DNA from 2 places in the Catenulispora sp. MAP12-49 genome. Region 1 is predicted to be linked to the other one. Evidence: riboswitches for the same ligand, from Rfam matches in the RefSeq annotation. Region 1 holds a riboswitch; the other holds the start of a gene.
The links. A riboswitch is a leader RNA that binds a small molecule or an ion and turns the genes downstream of it on or off. The one in region 1 is predicted to bind ZMP and ZTP.
Positions count from the first base shown of each region.

Region 2: another riboswitch for ZMP and ZTP. It lies ahead of ABIA35_RS08440 (bifunctional 5,10-methylenetetrahydrofolate dehydrogenase/5,10-methenyltetrahydrofolate cyclohydrolase); the one in region 1 lies ahead of glyA (serine hydroxymethyltransferase).

Region 1 is NZ_JBGCCP010000026.1:37,509-46,176, forward strand. Features, by position in the region: gene ABIA35_RS35205 (DUF3159 domain-containing protein) at 1-431, shown strand, start outside; gene ABIA35_RS35210 (TetR/AcrR family transcriptional regulator) at 428-964, opposite strand; gene ABIA35_RS35215 (TrkA family potassium uptake protein) at 1,049-1,720, opposite strand; gene ABIA35_RS35220 (TrkA family potassium uptake protein) at 1,720-2,379, opposite strand; gene ABIA35_RS35225 (class I SAM-dependent RNA methyltransferase) at 2,508-3,896, shown strand; ZMP/ZTP riboswitch at 3,899-4,002, shown strand; gene glyA (serine hydroxymethyltransferase) at 4,031-5,293, shown strand; gene ABIA35_RS35235 (pirin family protein) at 5,354-6,316, opposite strand; gene ABIA35_RS35240 (GNAT family N-acetyltransferase) at 6,313-6,618, opposite strand; gene ABIA35_RS35245 (DNA polymerase IV) at 6,709-8,406, opposite strand.
Region 2 is NZ_JBGCCP010000003.1:274,486-283,153, forward strand. Features, by position in the region: gene ABIA35_RS08425 (N,N-dimethylformamidase beta subunit family domain-containing protein) at 1-854, shown strand, start outside; gene ABIA35_RS08430 (alpha/beta hydrolase) at 983-1,735, opposite strand; gene ABIA35_RS08435 (geranylgeranyl reductase family protein) at 1,837-3,147, shown strand; ZMP/ZTP riboswitch at 3,181-3,269, shown strand; gene ABIA35_RS08440 (bifunctional 5,10-methylenetetrahydrofolate dehydrogenase/5,10-methenyltetrahydrofolate cyclohydrolase) at 3,295-4,131, shown strand; gene ABIA35_RS08445 (FUSC family protein) at 4,235-4,621, shown strand; gene ABIA35_RS08450 (potassium channel family protein) at 4,623-5,180, opposite strand; gene ABIA35_RS08455 (hypothetical protein) at 5,177-6,085, opposite strand; gene ABIA35_RS08460 (PQQ-binding-like beta-propeller repeat protein) at 6,179-7,435, opposite strand; gene ABIA35_RS08465 (IclR family transcriptional regulator) at 7,491-8,207, opposite strand; gene leuC (3-isopropylmalate dehydratase large subunit) at 8,336-8,668, shown strand, end outside.

The DNA of each region.
Region 1 (8,668 bases):
TGCCGGGCATCCTGATCAACCTCGGCTCCTTCCTGCTGTTCGCCATCTCCGCGGCGGTCCGCTGGCCGGTCGCGGGCCTGATGATCGGCCCGATCACCGGCGAGATGACCACCTGGCGCCAGGTCCCCGGCCGGCTGCGGGCCTTCACCAAGGCCACCTGGCTGCTGGCCGGCCTGTTCGCGGTGAAGCTGGCGGTGCAGGTGCCGCTGTACCTGACGCACCACACGACCGCGCTCGGCGTGGCCAGGCTCGCGCTGGGCTACCCGCCCTACCTCGCCTGCCTGTACGTCGCGTGGCAGTGGATCAAGAACGCGCCGCCGCCGGTCATGCCGGTCACCGAGGATGACGGGGACGCGGACGCCGACGTCACCGCGAACTCCGGCGCCAACTCAGGCACCAACTCCGGTGCCAACGCGGCGGAGACCGCCTAAGCGCGCATCCCCTCGACGACGATCGCGGCGATCTGCGTCCCGATCGTGTCGGAATCCACCTGCTCCGGGTCGCGCGCCATGCGCAGAGCGGCCGACAGCGCGCCGAACAGCGCGGCGCTAAGCACGTCCGGGGCCACGTCCCCGCGCAGCTCTCCGCCGGCCTGGCCGTCGGCGATCAGCGCGTCGACGCCGGCGACGAGCTCGCCGACGTCCCGCGTGTGCGGGTTCTGCACCACGATCGGGTAGTCGGCGCCGATCCGGGCCAGTTCGCGGATCAGGCGGGCCAGGGCCGCGGCCGCGCCGTCGCCCGCGGCCCGCGCGTGGCCCAGCGCCGCGGCGAAGTCCCTGGCCGCCTCCTGGCCGATCGCCTCGACCAGGGCCTCCTTGGTCGGGTGGCAGTGGTAGACGGCTGGGCGGCCCACCTTCGCCTCGTCGGCGATCTCCTGCATGCTCGCCGCCGGGTCGTCGGCCAGGACCCGGGCCGCGGCCAGCAGGATCCGCCGGTGCGCGGTCCCGGATTGATGCGTTTCCATGTCATTTGCCACCGTACGCGCATGCGAAAGGCCCGCAGGAAACTCCTGCGGGCCTTTACATGTACATCCGTATAGCGTTCGCGCTCAGCTCTCGATGGGAGCCGGGGACAGCAGCTCCTCCAGCTCCTCCTCGCGGTCCACGTGGGCCACGAACAGCAGCTCGTCCAGGGCCGCCAGCGGCTCCTCCGGGGTCGGGATCAGCACCCGGCCGCCGCGGATGATCGTCACCAGCGCGGTGTCCTCCGGCCAGTCGACCTCGCCGACGGTGATGCCCACCAGGGAGGTGTCCTTCGGCAGGGTCAGCTCGACCAGGTTGGCGTCGCCCTGGCTGAAGCGCAGCAGGCGGACCAGGTCGCCGACCGAGACGGCCTCCTCGACCAGGGCCGAGAGCAGGCGCGGGGTGGAGACGGCGACGTCCACGCCCCACTTCTCGTCGAACATCCACTCGTTCTTCGGGTGGTTGATGCGGGCCACCACGCGGGGCACCCCGTACTCGGTCTTGGCCAGCAGCGACACGACCAGGTTGGCCTTGTCGTCGCCGGTGGCCGCGACCACCACGTTGCAACGCTGCAGGGCCGCCTCGTCCAGCGAGGAGATCTCGCAGGCGTCGGCCAGCAGCCACTCGGCCGTCGGCAGGCCCTCCACGGCGATCCGCGACGGGTCGCGGTCGATCAGCAGGACCTCGTGGCCGTTCTCCAGCAGTTCCTTGGCGATGGAGTTGCCGACGTTGCCGGCTCCGGCGATTGCGACTCGCATCAGGCGCCCGGTCCCTTCGCGAAAGAAGCCTCGACCCGGGCGATGTCCGCCGGGTTCACCATGACCTGGACCAGGTCGCCGTCCTGCAGGACGGTGTCGGAGGCGGGCAGCACGCCCTCCCCCAGCCGGGTCAGGTAGGCGACGCGCTGGCCGGTGGCCTCCTCCAGCTTGGCCACCCGGTGGCCCATCCAGGCCGGGGCGGTGTGCACCTCGACCAGGGCCACCTGGCCGCTGGGGTCGCGCCACAGCTCGGTGGAGCCGGTCGGGAGCAGGCGCCGCAGCATCTGGTCGGCGGTCCACCGCACGGTGGCCACCGTCGGGATGCCCAGGCGCTGGTATATCTCCGCGCGGCGCGGGTCGTAGATGCGGGCGCAGACGTTCTCCACACCGAAGTTCTCGCGGGCCACCCGCGCGGCGATGATGTTGGAGTTGTCGCCGCTGGACACCGCGGCGAAAGCGCCGGCGTCGCCGATCCCCGCCTCGGCGAGGGTGTCGCGGTCGAATCCGGCCCCGGTGACGCGGCGGCCGGCGAAGTGCGGGCTGAGCCTGCGGAAGGCCCCGGGGTCCTGATCGATGACCGCGACCGTGTGGCCGAGATCCTCCAGGCTGTGCGCCAGGGTGGAGCCCACCCGGCCACACCCCATGATGACGACGTGCACGTTCGACCCTCTCGGGAGACTTAGGACGACGGACTTTCGATGTTCGTAATCTCGACGGTACTACGGGGCGTGAGCCCCTGTTTCCGTGCCCGGCGGTGGGCGGACTCGACTACCCCTAGGCTTGCGATGTGAAACGAGCTGCCGACCGTCCCCGCCCCGCCGAAGCCGCCACCGCCGACCGCCGCCCGCCGGCGCCGGAGCGCGATTCCGGAGACATGGTCGGCACCCGGATCGAGGTCGAGGTCGGCCCGCCCGGACACGGCGGTTTCTGCGTCGCGCGGCACGAGGGGCGCGCGGTGTTCGTGCGGCACGCGCTGCCGGGGGAGCGGGTCGTCGCGGAGGTGACGGAGGGCAGCGCCAAGGACTCGTTCTGGCGTGCCGACGCGGTGGAGGTCCTCGAGGCCTCCGAGGACCGCGTGGAGCCCCCTTGCGAGTACGCCGGGCCCGGCCGGTGCGGCGGCTGCGACTGGCAGCACGCGGCCTACGAGGCGCAGCTCCGGATCAAGGGCGAGGTCGTCGCCGAGCAGCTGCGGCGGCTGGCGAAGGTGGACCGCGAGGTGGTCGTCGAGGAGGTCGCCTCGCCGTTCGGCTGGCGGACACGGGTGCAGTTCGCGGTGGATCCCGACGGGAAGCTGGGGTTCCGGAAGCACCGTTCCCACGAAGTGGTCCCCGTTGAGGAATGCGCCATCGCCTCCTCCGGGGTCGACGAGGTCGGCGCCCTCCAGCGGAACTGGCCGCGGGTGGACATGGTCGAGGTGATCGCCGCGACCGGCTCCACGGACCGCGCGCTGGTCGTCACGCCGAAGCGCGGGGAGCAGATGCCCTTTGTGGACGCCGACGTAAAGGCGTCCGTTCTGCGGGGCGTCTCCAGGCACACGCATATCTCCGGTGTGCAGCGCATCCATGGGCGTCCTTACGTACGCGAGGTCGCCGAGGGCCGCACCTGGCGGGTCAGCGGCAGCGGCTTCTGGCAGGTGCACCCGGCGGCGCCGGATGTGCTGACCGAGGCGGTCCTGGACTTCCTGAATCCCAAGGAAGGGGACGTGGCGCTCGACCTCTATTGCGGAGTCGGCCTGTTCGCCGCTCCGTTGGCCGAAGGGGTCGGCGAGAGCGGTGCGGTGATGGCCGTGGAGCTGGACCGGCAGGCCGTCCGGGACGCCGCGCACAACCTCGGGTTCGTGGACGACCAGGAGGAGAGCTCCGAGTTCCCGTGGCTGGACCTCGTGGAGGGCTCCGTCGACGAGGTCCTGGCGGACGAGAACTACGTCCCGGACCACGCGGACATCGTCGTGCTCGACCCGCCGCGCGCCGGGGCCGGCCGGGACGTGTGCGACCGCATCGCCGCCCTCAGGCCGCGCGCCGTGGTGTACGTCGCGTGCGACCCGGCGTCGCTGGCGCGGGACGTCGCGTACTTCGCGGAGGCCGGCTATGAGCTGACCGACCTGCGGGCCTTCGACCTGTTCCCGATGACCCGGCATGTGGAATGCGTGGCGCTGCTGCGACCCGCACAGCGATAGCATTTGTCCATCGCGACTGGCGCAGACCGCGTGAAGGCACGTGGAGGTGGAACCGACCACCGGGAAGCGATCGACGTAGCGGGCACCGCGCGCCTGGGTGTCCTTCCGGACGAAGACGCCCGAGGAGGCATCACATGCACTCGCCCGCCATTCCCGAGCTCGCACAGGAAGACCCGCAGATCGCCGGCCTGATCCAGGACGAGGCCCGCCGCCAGTACGAGAAGATCCGCATGATCGCCTCGGAGAACTACGTCTCCGCGGCGGTCCTGGAGGCCTCCGGCACGGTCCTGACCAACAAGTACTCCGAGGGGTACGCCGGCCGCCGCTACTACGAGGGCCAGCAGTTCATCGACCCGATCGAGACGATCGCGATCGACCGCGCCAAGTCGCTGTTCGGCGTGGACCACGCCAACGTGCAGCCCTACTCCGGCTCCCCGGCGAACCTCGCGGTGTACCTGGCGTTCCTGAAGCCCGGCGACACCTTCATGGGCGCGGGCCTGGCCGCCGGCGGCCACCTCACCCACGGCTCCCCGGTGTCGGTGACCGGCAAGTGGTTCAACGCGGTCGCCTACGGCGTCTCCCGCGAGACCGGCATCGTGGACATGAACGAGGTCCGCGACCTGGCCCTCAAGGAGCGCCCGAAGGTCATCTTCTGCGGCGGCACCGCGATCCCGCGCACCATCGACTTCCCGGCCTTCGCCGAGATCGCCAAGGAGATCGGCGCCATCCTGGTCTCCGACATCGCGCACATCGCCGGCCTTGTCGCCGGCGGCGCGCACCCCTCGCCGGTCGGCTACGCGGACGTCATCACCACCACCACGCACAAGACCCTCCGCGGTCCGCGCGGTGCGATGATCATGACCACCGAGGAGTACGCGACCCCGATCGACAAGGCCGTCTTCCCCGGCCTGCAGGGCGGCCCGCACAACCACACCACCGCCGGCATCGCGGTGGCGCTGAAGGAGGCCGCGCAGCCGGAGTTCAAGACCTACGCGGCCACCGTCGTGGCCAACGCCAAGGCCCTGGCCGCCGGCCTCGCCGAGCGCGGCTGGGACCTGGTGTCCGGCGGCACGGACAACCACCTGATCCTGGCCGACCTGACGCCCAAGGGCGTCACCGGCAAGGTGGCGGCCAAGGCGCTGGACGCGGCCGGCATCGAGCTGAACTACAACTCGGTGCCCTTCGACCCCCGCAAGCCGTTCGACCCCTCGGGCATCCGCCTCGGCGCCGCCGCGATCACCACCCGCGGCCTGAAGCCGGAGCAGATGGCGCAGATCGCGCAGTGGATGGACGAGACGGTGCAGGCCGCCGCCAAGGGCGACACCGACCAGTACGAGCGGATCGCCGGGCAGGTGCGCGAGCTGATGGCGCAGTACCCGATGCCGGGTTGGGCGTAGTCGTTCAACGCTAAGGGCGCTCGCACAGTTGTTGCTGTGCGGGCGCCCTTAGCGTTTCCTCTAGCGGGGTCCGCGTCCGCGCGGCTTGAGGCGGATGCCGGGCAGCGGGGGTGCGGGGATGCGCTCTTCGACGGTGTGGCCCGCGATGTCCGGGAAGCGCTCCACGGTGCGCTTCTCCCAGTCGTTGCGGGCCTCCTCGATGTCCTCGTGGCTGCGCCCCACGAAGTTCCACCACATGACGATGTCCTCGCGGAACGGTTCGCCGCCCAGCAGGATCAGGTGCGCGCCGGCGCGGCTGGTGAGGGTCAGTTCACTGCGACCGGTGCCGAGGTAGAGCAGGGGGCCGGGCGGGACGTCTGTTCCGGCGGCTGTCAGGTCGCCGTCGATGACCATCACGGCGTGCTCGTGGTAGTTGGTCAGCGGGATCGTCGCGGCCGCGCCGGGGTTGACGGTGATGTCGGCGCCGACGATCGGGGAGTAGGCGGTCGCCGGGGAGGTGACGCCGCCGAGGGTGCCGAGGAAGACCAGCGCGCGCAGGCCCGGCAGCTCGTAGACCGGCAGGTCCTGGTGCTGCTCGAAGTGCGGCGCGGTGTCCCGGTGCTCGTCGGGCAACGCGGTCCAGAGCTGGAGACCGTGGCTCGCCGCTCCGGTTTCCAATCCGAACTCTGAATGCGCGATCCCGCGCCCGGCGGTCATGATGTTCAGCTGGCGCGGCCGCACGACCACGTCGGAGCCGACGCTGTCGCGGTGCCGGATCTCGCCTTGGAAGGGCCAGGTCACGGTCTGCAGGCCGATGTGCGGGTGCGGGTTGACGTTCATCGGCTCGGCGTGCGGCCCGAAGTGGTCCAGGAAGCACCACGCGCCGACCGTCGGGAGCACGCGCTGCGGCAGGGCGCGCATCACGTGCACGCCGCGTACGCCGCCGAGGGGGACGTCGCGGGCCTCGTGGAGATCGGCGACCGGGCCCGGATCGTCCTTGGCCCGGCAGTCCTGCTCCGCGGGGTTCGCGTCGAGGTTGCTCACGACGCGGGCCACTTCACGTGCTCGTCGTACTCGGGGTGCTTGCGAAGGTAGGCCGAGATGAAGGGGCACACCGGGACGATCTCCTCCCCGCGCGCCACGGTCGCGTCCAGCGCGTGCCGTGCCAGCACCGACCCGAGCCCCTTGCCCTCGAACTCCGGCTCGATCACGGTGTGCACGAAGACCGTGCCCCCGTCGCGGCGCCGGTAGGCGGCGAAGCCCGCTAGGCGGTCGCCGTACCAGAGCTCGAAGCGATCTTCGAGTTCGTTGTCGACGACCTCGGTCTTGGTGGGCTCATCAGTCATGGTGCCGATGCTAACGCCGGGGTCGGGGCGGTGCGCGACGAGCTTGTGGGCCGCGGCGGGGGCGCGGACCGCGGACGGTCGGCTCGGGGCTCAGGCGGTGTCGGGCTCGGTGTCGGGCCCTGTTTCGGACCCGGTGTCGAGCTCAGTCTCAGTGTCGGGCTTGATGCCGGGCTCGGTGTCGGACTCGTCGCCGGACTCCTCGGCGGGCGTCCCGGCGAGCCGCGCCAGCGCCTCGCGCGCGACCGTCGCCGCGTCGACCAGGTGCAGCGCCGGGTCGTCGGCCCGCACCGTCTTGATGCGCCCGCGCCCCGACCACGGGCTCTCGAAGCGCACCGTGACCCGGCCCAGGCCGCTGCCCTGGACCCAGCCGCTGCCGAACTCGTCGTGGGCCACGTCCTGCCCGGGCAGGAAGCGGCGCTCGCTGACCGCCGCCTCGACCGCGCCGCGGGTGCCGGGCGGCAGCGGGCCGAACTGGCGCGGCGAGCGCTCGCCCTCGACGGTGGTGACCGGGGTCGTGATGTCGGCCGGATCCGGTTCGGGCTGTTGGTCCGGAGCCGAAGCCGGAGCCGGAGCCGGAGTCGTGACCGTCCCCCGGGGCATGTCGAAGTCGGTGTCCTCGGCCGCCGGCGGCGCCGCCGGCTCCGAGGCCTGCTCCCACAGCTCCAGGGCGGCCTCGGGGTCCTCGGCGGCGGTGAACAGGTCGAGCTGGGCCCACTCGGCCAGCCCCGACAGGCCCACGCCGAGCAGGCGGATGCCGGGGACCAGCTGGGTGGCGGCGGCCACGGCGCCGGGGAGCATGCGGTGCGTGGCCGCGCGGATCGCGGTCGGGTCGTCGGTGGGGTTGGCGGTGGTCTCGCTGCGGGAGACGGTCGTGAAGTCGTGGCCGCGGACCTTGATGGTGATGGTGCGGCCCGAGCGGCCCGCCTTGCGGATGCGGCTGCCCAGGCGGGTCACCAGGTCGTCCATATGGGCGGTGATGGTGGCGGGGTCCAGCAGATCCTCGGCGTAGGTGTCCTCGACGCTCACCGACTTCATCTCGCGGTCGGTGCTCACGTCGCGGTCGTCCCGGCCGCGGGCTATCGCGTACAGAGTGGTCCCGTAGGAGGCGCCGACGACGGCGGTCAGCTCGGTCAGGCTCAGGGTTCTCAGGTCGGCGACCGTGGTGGCGCCGATCTTGCGCAGGCGTTCGGCGGTGGCCGGGCCGACTCCCCACAGCGCGCGGACGGGGAGGGGGTCCAGCCAGGTCTGTTCGGCGCCCGGTTCGATGACGACCAGACCGTCGGGCTTCTCGGCGTCGGAGGCGATCTTGGCGATGAGCTTGCTGGTCCCGGCGCCCACTGAGGCGGTCAGGCCGGTCTCGTCTTTGATGCGGGTTCTCAAGGTGTCGGCGATGTGCCGTGCTTTGAGTGTCGCATTGTGCGTACTTTCGATGTCAAGTGGTTCGAATAAGTGTGATATGTCGATGAAGGCCTCGTCGAGACTGAGCGGCTCCACCAGCGGCGACAGCTCGTGCATCACCGCCATGACCCGCTCGCTGTACGCCTGGTACGCGCCGAAGCGCGGGATCAGGTACGCCGCGTTCGGCGCGCGCCGCCGGGCGATGCCGGTCGCCAGCGCCGAGTGCACGCCGAAGGCCCGCGCCTCGTAGGAGGCCGTCGAGACCACGCCCCGGTTCCCGATCCCGCCGACCACCACCGGCTTGCCGCGCAGGCTCGGCTTGTGCAGCTGCTCGACCGACGCGTAGAACGCGTCCAGGTCGACGTGGAAGATCGAGGGCAGCCTGCGCACGTCTCCATCGTGCACCGGGCCACTGACATCTGCTGGCAGTGACAGGTGTGGCGGCTGGGACGACCCGCCGCGCCCCGCCATGCGTCCGCTCGGGTGACCCGGACGCCGCGACCGGCCACGACGTCCGGAAGACGCCCCGCGAGACACCCCGGTCCGTGACCGGCCCGGTCCACTACGCTGGCCCTGAAGCCTCTCCGCGGCTGAGCCGGCCTCCGGGCCCGGACCGGCCCGGAGCCCGAGCCGACCCGCAGGAGTGCACCCC
Region 2 (8,668 bases), on a different contig from region 1:
CCTACGAGCAGTCCTCGATCGTCTTCGCCGAGAAGCTGGCAGCCGGCCACGGACTCCAACTGGCCTACGCCACGGACCTGGACCTGCACGAGAACCCCGGCCTGTTCCAGGGCGCCCGGGCGATCATCTCGCTGGGCCACGACGAGTACTACTCGACCCAGATGCGCCAGACCCTGACGCAGGCGCGCGACGCCGGGACGAACATCGCCTTCCTCGGCGCGAACGCGATCTTCCGCCACATCCGCTTCCAGGACTCGCCGCTGGGCAAGGACCGCATCCAGGTGGACTACAAGGACGCGGCCGAGGACCCGATGCACGCGACCGACCCGGAGGAGTCGACCCAGGACTGGCGCAACCCGCCGGACCCGCGCCCGGAGAACGTGCTGACCGGCGTCTTCTACGAGTGCAACCCGGCGAACGCGAACATGGTCGTCTACGACCCGACCTCGTGGCTCCTGGCCGGCACCGACGCGCACGCGGGCCAGTCCTACAAGGGACTGGTCGGCGTGGAGTACGACCGGGTGGTGTCGGACCCGACCACACCGCACCCGATCGAAGCCCTCACCCACTCGCCGATCACCTGCCAGGGCAAAGCCTCCTACGCGGACTCGGCCTACTACACGGTCCCCTCCGGCGCGGGCGTCTTCGCCACCGGAACCATGCGCTGGAACTGCGCCCTGGTCAGCGGCGGCTGCACCGACAAAATGGACGCCGCCGCCCACACCTTCGCCCAGCAGGTGACGGCCAACATGCTCCTGGCCTTCGCCGCCGGCCCGGCCGGCAAGACGCACCCGGCGCAGGACAACACCGCGAAGCTGAAGCCGGCGCCGAGCCGGGGCGGGGTGGCGCCGTAGCGGAGGCGCCTGGCGCATGAGCGCCTCGTGGAGGACGCCGGAGTCCAGTGGTGGCTTGTCGGATCGATGGTCGGGCCGGCCGGGTCGATCCAGTCGAGCCGGTCGGGCCGGCAAGTGGGTTGTGCTGGTCAAGCCGAGCCGGTCGGGCGATCCAGTCGGTCGGGCCGGTCGGGCCGGTCGAGCCGGTCGAGCAGGAACCTGGCGGCCGCATCCATGACCTCGTCGAAGTGATCGCCGTCGGGATAGTGGAAGGCATGCTTGGCGCCCGCGTACTCCACCAGCGCGCATTCGGTGCCGGCGCTCGCCATCGCGTCCCGGAACCTGCGCACCCCGTCGATCGGCTGGATCTCGTCGTCGGTTCCGTGCTGGATCAGCGTCGGTGGCGCGTCCGGTCGGACGAGACCGAGGGCCGAATAGTCGGTCAGCCTGCCCGGCGTGATGCCGACCCGCTCTTCGAGGCGGCGTTGGTCCTCCGGCTCCATGGCGCCGAGATCCAGACCCGCCGGGTTGAGCGCCACGACGGCCGCGGCGCCCGGGGCGGCGCCGGTCAGCACCGAGAGCAGCGCGAGGTGGGCTCCGGCCGAGCTGCCGCCGGCGGCCAGGCGGTCCGGGCCCAGGCCGTGCGCCGCCGCCGTTTGTCCGAAGTGCTCGATCGCGTGCCGGACGTCGGCGAGACAGTCGTCGATGTTCGCCGCGCCACGGCCGAGCAGCCGGTAGCCGGCCGACACCGCGAGGATCCCGTGCTCGGCCAAGCGCCGGCAGTGCGGGGCCAGATCGTGGGGCGAGCCGTGGAGCAGGCCGCCGCCGTGGAACAGGATCACGCCGGCGCGCGGCGGGGTGGTGTCGGCCGGTTCGAAGGTCAGCAGCGTCACGGGCGCCATCCGACCACCGTGCGCGGGGCCGGGCAAGGGGGCCGGCGCCGTGCCGCGCTCGCACCGGCCTGACCGCAGGCCCCGTACCGCCTGCGCTTAGAATCGGGCGGGTGACCGCGCAAACCTCTTCCGCCGCTCCGAGCGAGGCCGTGCCCTCGGAGAACGTCGCCGACGTCATCGTGGTCGGGGCCGGGCCCTCGGGCTCGGCGACGGCCCACCATCTGGCCACCGCGGGCCTGGACGTCCTGCTGCTGGAGAAGTCCCAGTTCCCGCGGGAGAAGATCTGCGGCGACGGCCTGACGCCGCGCGCGGTGAAGTCGCTGGTGCGGATGGGCATCGACACCTCCGAGGAAGCCGGCTGGCTGCACAACAAGGGCCTGCGGATCATCGGCGGCGGGATGCGGCTGGAGATGCCGTGGCCGGAGCTGGCCGCGTATCCCAACTACGGACTGGTGCGGCCGCGGGCCGACTTCGACCAGATCCTGGCGCGGCAGGCGGAGAAGTCCGGGGCCCGGCTGCGCGAGAACACGAACGTCACCGGTCCGATCGTGGACCCGCGCAGCAACCGGGTGATCGGTGTGACCGCGCGCATCACCGACGGCGACGGCGCCAAGCGGGAGACCGCCTTCCACGCCCCGCTGATCGTCGCCGCCGACGGCAACTCCACCCGGCTGTCCATCGCGCTGGGCCTGCACAAGCGCGACGACCGCCCGATGGGCGTCGCTTACCGCACCTACTACAAGTCGCCGCGCACCAACGACGACTACCTCGAGTCCTGGCTCGAGCTCTGGGACGGCGAGCGCCTGCTGCCCGGCTACGGCTGGGTCTTCGGCATGGGCGACGGCACCTCCAACGTGGGCCTGGGCATCCTGAACACCACCAAGTCCTTCCGCAACGTGAAGTACCCCGACCTGCTGCGCGCCTGGCTGAAGAACACCCCCGAGGAGTGGGGCTTCAACGAGGAGAACCGCACCGAGCCGATCCGCGGTGCCGCGCTGCCGATGGGCTTCAACCGGCAGCCGCACTACACCCGCGGCGTGCTGCTCGTCGGCGACGCCGGCGGCATGGTGAACCCGTTCAACGGCGAGGGCATCGCCTACGCGATGGAGTCCGGCGAGCTCGCCGCGGACGTGATCGCGCAGGCCCTGGCGCGTCCGGCCGGCCCGGAGCGGGAGCTGGCGCTGTCGGCGTACCCGCGCGCGCTGAAGGAGACCTACGGCGGCTACTACACGATGGGCCGCCTGTTCGTCCGCCTGATCGGCAACCCGAAGGTGATGCGCCTGGCCACCCAGCGCGGCCTGTCGCACCCGATGCTGATGCGCTTCACGCTGAAGACGCTGGCCAACCTCACCGACCCCAAGGGCGGCGACGCGATGGACCGCATCATCAACGCGATGGCGAAGATCGCGCCGGACGCGTAGCCTGCCGCGTCACTCTGTCCGTGACGTAGAGTGCTGTCAGGCCGTGACTGGCGTTCAGGTGGGACACCACCGGGGAGCGGTCTGACACTCGCTGTCCTTTGCCGTGCGCCTGGGCGACTTCCTTCAAGCCGCCCAGGAGGCGTGCCCATGCTGATGAACGGCACCGAAGCAGCCCGGCACATCGTGGAGAAGGCCGCGGCCGACGCGGCCGCGTTGAAGGTCGCCACCGGGGTCACCCCGTGTCTGGCGACCGTGCTCGTCGGCTCGGACCCGGCCTCGGTCACCTATGTCCGGATGAAGCAGAACCGCAGTGCGAAGGCCGGGATCGGTTCGTGGCACGTGGAACTGCCCGACACCATCACCACCGCCACGCTGGTCGCCGCGCTCACCGAGCTGTCGCAGGACCCGGACGTCCACGGCATCCTGCTCCAGCACCCCGTGCCCGCGCACATCGACGAGCGCGCCGCCTTCGAGGCCATCGCGCCGGAGAAGGATGTGGACGGCGTGACGATGCACTCCTTCGCCGCCATGGCCTTCGGCGAGCCCGGTTTCGCCTCGGCCACCCCCGGCGGCATCCTGCGGCTGCTGGACGAATACGAGGTCGAACTCGCCGGCAAGCACGCGGTGGTGGTCGGCCGCAGCCCGATCCTCGGCAAGCCGGTGGGCATGCTGCTGCTGGCCCGGGACGCGACCGTGACCTACTGCCACTCCAGGACCGCCGACCTCGCCGCGCACACGCGTGAAGCCGACATCCTCGTCGCCGCGGTCGGCCGGCCGAACTTCATCAAGGGCGCCGACATCAAGCCCGGCGCGGTCGTCGTCGACGCCGGATACAACCCGGGCAACGTCGGGGACGTCGACTTCGCCTCGGCGGCGGAGAAGGCGAGCCTGATCACCCCGGTGCCCGGCGGCGTCGGGCCGATGACGATCGCGGTGCTGCTGGAGCAGACCGTGGAGGCGGCGCGGCGGCAAGTGGCGCGCTAGGAGCATTCCGCCGTATGGCTGATCGGCACCCCCGCTGTCGCCTGAGTGGCGGGCCGACGGGTGAGGACTCCGGCAGAAGAGGGCAGGTGGAAGCCAGATCGCCCTGAAGCCGAGCCTGGAACAGGCCACCTTGGTGGCCGTACAGCGTCTTGCGGGGGCGGTGATCGGTGCCGTCACGGCTTCGCTGGTGCTGTTGGTGCCCGCCAGCGAACACGGCCTCAAGCTCTTCTCGGTCCTGCGCGGCCTGGAAATCATCGCGCTCATCCTGCTGATGCACGGGGTGGCCGTCCGGTTCTGGAACTACGCGCTTTACAGTGCCGCGATCGCCGCGGGCGTCCTCATCCTGCTGGATCTTCCCCAGCCTTCGAACTACAGCGCCGAGGGCTACCGGGTGCTGTGGACCTTGTGCGGGGTGGGGTTCGCCGTCGTCGTCATGCTGCTCGCGGGCTTGTTCGCCAAGCGCGGCGCGGCTGAGCAACCGGCCGCGTAGGTCATTCGTCGTCCTCGGATCTGCGTTGCCGGCCGCGCTTGACGGCGCGCACGAAGACCTTGATGGCCACACCATAGATGACCAGGTCGGTGAGCATCTGCATGGTGACCACGAGCCGTGCCGTATCGGTCTTGGCGGTGATATCGCCGAACCCGACGGTGGAGAACACGGTGACGGTGAAGTAGAGCCCGTCGGTGTGTGTGAGGTGCTGGCCGAAGCTGGTCGGCGACAGATTGGCCAGCGCGACATAGCTGGCGGCGAACAGCAGCAGGAAGAACGAGACGCTGACGGCCAGTGCCTCGACGGCCCGCAACGTCGGCCACCGGGACCGGACGATCGTGCGGACCTGGAAGCCGACCAGAGCGACGAACGAGACCAGTCCGATCAGCAGCATCGTGACGGTGACGGCCGTGCCCGCGTGGTCCAAGGGCAGCAGGTAGTACAGCGTCGTGATCGCGGCGATCGAGACCGCCACCCGCAGGACCGTCCAAACGATCCGGCGACCGGGGGGCCGCGCGGCGGCCTGGTCCGGGGCGGCGACGCCGGTGCGGGCGGTCATGACGCCCCCGGCACCTTCCGGACCGCCGTCCGCAGGGACAGGCCGCGGTCGTGCCACATCATCCCGGTGGCCGCGCCCAGGGTGATCACCACTCCGATCGCGATGAAGAACGACATGAGGTCGAACACCACCCCGATCGGCCCGTACTGCCGGTCGGAGCCGGTCACCATGGTGGAGAACGTGAAATGGAAGACGACCAGCATGCCGATCCAGAACAGCCCGGTGGCGACGGCACAGGGCAGCAACCTGCGCCAGGCGACCTTCCCGCCCACCAGAAGCCACATCGTGAACCACCAGAAACCGATGAACCCGGGGACGGCGACGATCCACCACAGGACGGGCTGGCTTCTGGAGAAGCCGTGTCCCGTCACGGTGCCCAGGGCGCTCAAGCCCACGATCAGCGCGAGCCAGCCCAGCGCCGACAGCCTGTCCCACCTTCCCGGCTGTACTTGGAAGATCTTCCGGTACAGAGCCTGGACCGTGGTGGCCGCGGCGAGCCCGCCGAGGATGAAGAAGACCCACGACGTGCCGGTGACCGCCGCGGAGACGGCCGAGGAGGAGGCGAACAGGTGGCCGACGTCGGTGGCGGCCTGGTGGCTCAGGCCCAGCCGCAGCGCCAGCGTCGTCGTGGCCGAGCGCCCGGCCAGGGCGTCGGCGACGATCATGAACGGGACGGCGCACAGGAGGAACGTGGCGGCCAGCAGGATGGACTCGTTCATGAAGTCCACCGCGCGCAGCCGGACCCACAGGTCCTCGGCCCAGGACCCGCGGAATTCGGCCTCGGCCCAGCGGGCGATGCGGGGACCTCGTGTGTCCTGCCCGGCCTGCCTGTCCTGTGTGGCGCTCCGTGCCTGGTCGACGTCGATGTCCCGCGACGCGCCCGCAGCGTGGTCAGTCGCCCGCATCGTCCACCTCCAGCAGGCCGCATGGGTGTCCGCCGGTCGCGCTCTTCACCAACGTCGCACGGAGGTCCTGGCCGCGATAGTGCTGAAAGTCCCTTATCGCTGCGCGGCGGTGCCGATGACCGCCACGCCGTTCGCGGTTCCCAGGAACAGCTTGTCCCCGACGGCGGCCGGCGCGGCGAAGTGCGGCAGCGCCCCGACGGCGATCTGCCGTGCGGCGTGGCCGGTGGCCGGATCGAGCGCGTACAGCATGCCGTTGTCGTAGTCCGTGGCCCAGACCAGGCCGTCGGCCAGTACCGGCTGGCCGTCGGCGTGCGCGGCGTGCCAAAGCGGCGTCGCCTGAGCCCCGATCCGGTAGGCGCGCGTGCCGTCCGCGCAGGGCAGGTACACCACGTCACCGTTCACCGCGGCCGCTCCGAACGGCGAGCACGCCTGGAACGCCGCACCGCCGCTGATGCCGCCCAGGTGCGCGGGGTCCAGCACATATCCCTGCCCTGATTTACCGGCGATGATCACATGTCCGGCCGCCAGTACCGGGTTCATCGACCCCAGATCCAGGTCGGATCCGTTGTCCGAGGCCCAGGAGACCGGCGCGAAGAAGTCCACCCGTTTGGCGTTCACATCCAGGGCGACCACCGAGTCGGTGCCGTCATAGGGCTGGCCGGCTTGTACCGCGTTGCCGTTGCCGATCGAGAAGTACAGGCGGTCCGTGCCGATCGCCGCCGAGCCGGGGGCCCACATGCCGCCGCGTCCGCTGGAGGAGGCCTCGAACCAATTCACGGATCCCGAGGCGGTGTCCACCGATGCGACCGCTCCGGTGTAGGTGCCGCAGTCCCCGAACAGGCCGCCGAAGGCCGCGAACACGTGGCCGTGCCACAGCGTCAGCGCCGAACGCTGTTGCAGGTAGGCGCGGTCGCCGACCGGGGGATCGACGGCGGTGTGCGAGACGACGTGTCCGTCCGCCGCGCTGAGTCCGTACAGCATGTGGTGCGCGCTCGCGTCCTCCGCGACCACGTACACAAGATGGGAATCGGGATCGTAGGCGGGCGCGCCCGTGATGCCCAGGGGATTGATGTTCCCGCACGTATGCGGCCGAAAAGGCTCGGCCAAGTGCTTGCTCCACATCACCGAACCGTTGGCCGGTGAGAGCGCGTAAACCGTGTCGTTCTCCGTCGCGGCGAACACCGCGGTGCCGCCGTCGGCGGGCTTTCCGTAGACCGGCCCGTCGAGTTTCACCGGGGAGACGGCGGTCGTGGACGGCTTCGGCGCGGCTGTGCTGTGCGCCGCACAGCCCGTCGTCGTCGCGGCCAGACCGAGGGCCAGCAGTGCTCCCGCGGCACGGGCGACGGACACGCCGTTGTGTCGTCGACTCCGAAAGGGCCTCACTCGTCCAGTGTGCCCCCAGTGTCTACGAGCCGCGCTTCACGGCTTCGCTGAGCCGGGCCGCGGCCTCCACCACCGACTGCGCGTGCAGCCGGCCGGGCTGGCGGGTCAGCCGCTCGATCGGGCCGGACACCGACACCGCGGCGATGACCCGGTTGTTGGGCCCGCGCACCGGTGCCGAGACCGACGCCACACCCTGCTCGCGCTCGGCCACCGACTGGGCCCAGCCGCGGCGGCGCACGCCGGCCAGCGTGGTCGCGGTGAACCGCGCGCCCTGCAGCCCGCGGTGCAGCCGGTCCGGCTCCTCCCAGGCCAGCAGGATCTGCGCCGCCGAGCCGGCGGTCATCGGCAGCGCCGAGCCGATCGGCACGGTGTCGCGCAGCCCCGACATCCGCTCCGCGGCGGCCACACAGACCCGCAGGTCGCCCTGGCGGCGGTAGAGCTGCGCGGACTCCCCGGTGTGGTCCCGCAGGGCCGCCAGGACCGGTCCGGCGGCGGCCAGGAGCCGGTCCTCGCCGGCCGCCGAGGCCAGTTCCTGCAGACGGGGGCCGAGGATGAAGCGGCCCTGCATGTCCCGGGATACGAGACGGTGATGCTCAAGGGCCACGGCCAGCCTGTGGGCGGTCGGGCGCGCCAATCCGGTGGCCGTGACCAGGCCCGCCAATGTGGTCGGGCCCGCTTCCAGGGCGCTGAGTACGACGGCGGCCTTGTCCAGGACGCCGACTCCGCTAGAGTTGTCCATAGACCGAATTCTGCCGTCTCAGATCCCGAGACGCAAGGCGTTCGCCGCGAATGATCCAACACGCTGCGCCGCCGCCGGCCCCGAGAGCCCGACGACAGAGCCGACCGTAGTGGGAAGACAGGAGCGACATGTCCCACACCCTGGCCGAGAAGGTGTGGGCGGACCATGTGGTCCGCTCGGCCGACGGCGAGCCCGACCTGCTCTACATCGACCTGCACCTGCTGCACGAGGTGACCTCGCCGCAGGCCTTCGACGGGCTCCGTCAGGCGAACAGGGCCGTGCGCCGCCCCGACCTCACCATCGCCACCGAGGACCACAACACCCCCACGCTGGAGATCGACAAGCCGATCGCCGACCCGGTGTCCCGGCTGCAGATCGAGACGCTGCGCAAGAACTGCGCCGACTTCGGGGTGCGCATCCACTCCCTGGGCGACGCCCAGCAGGGCATCGTGCACGTCGTC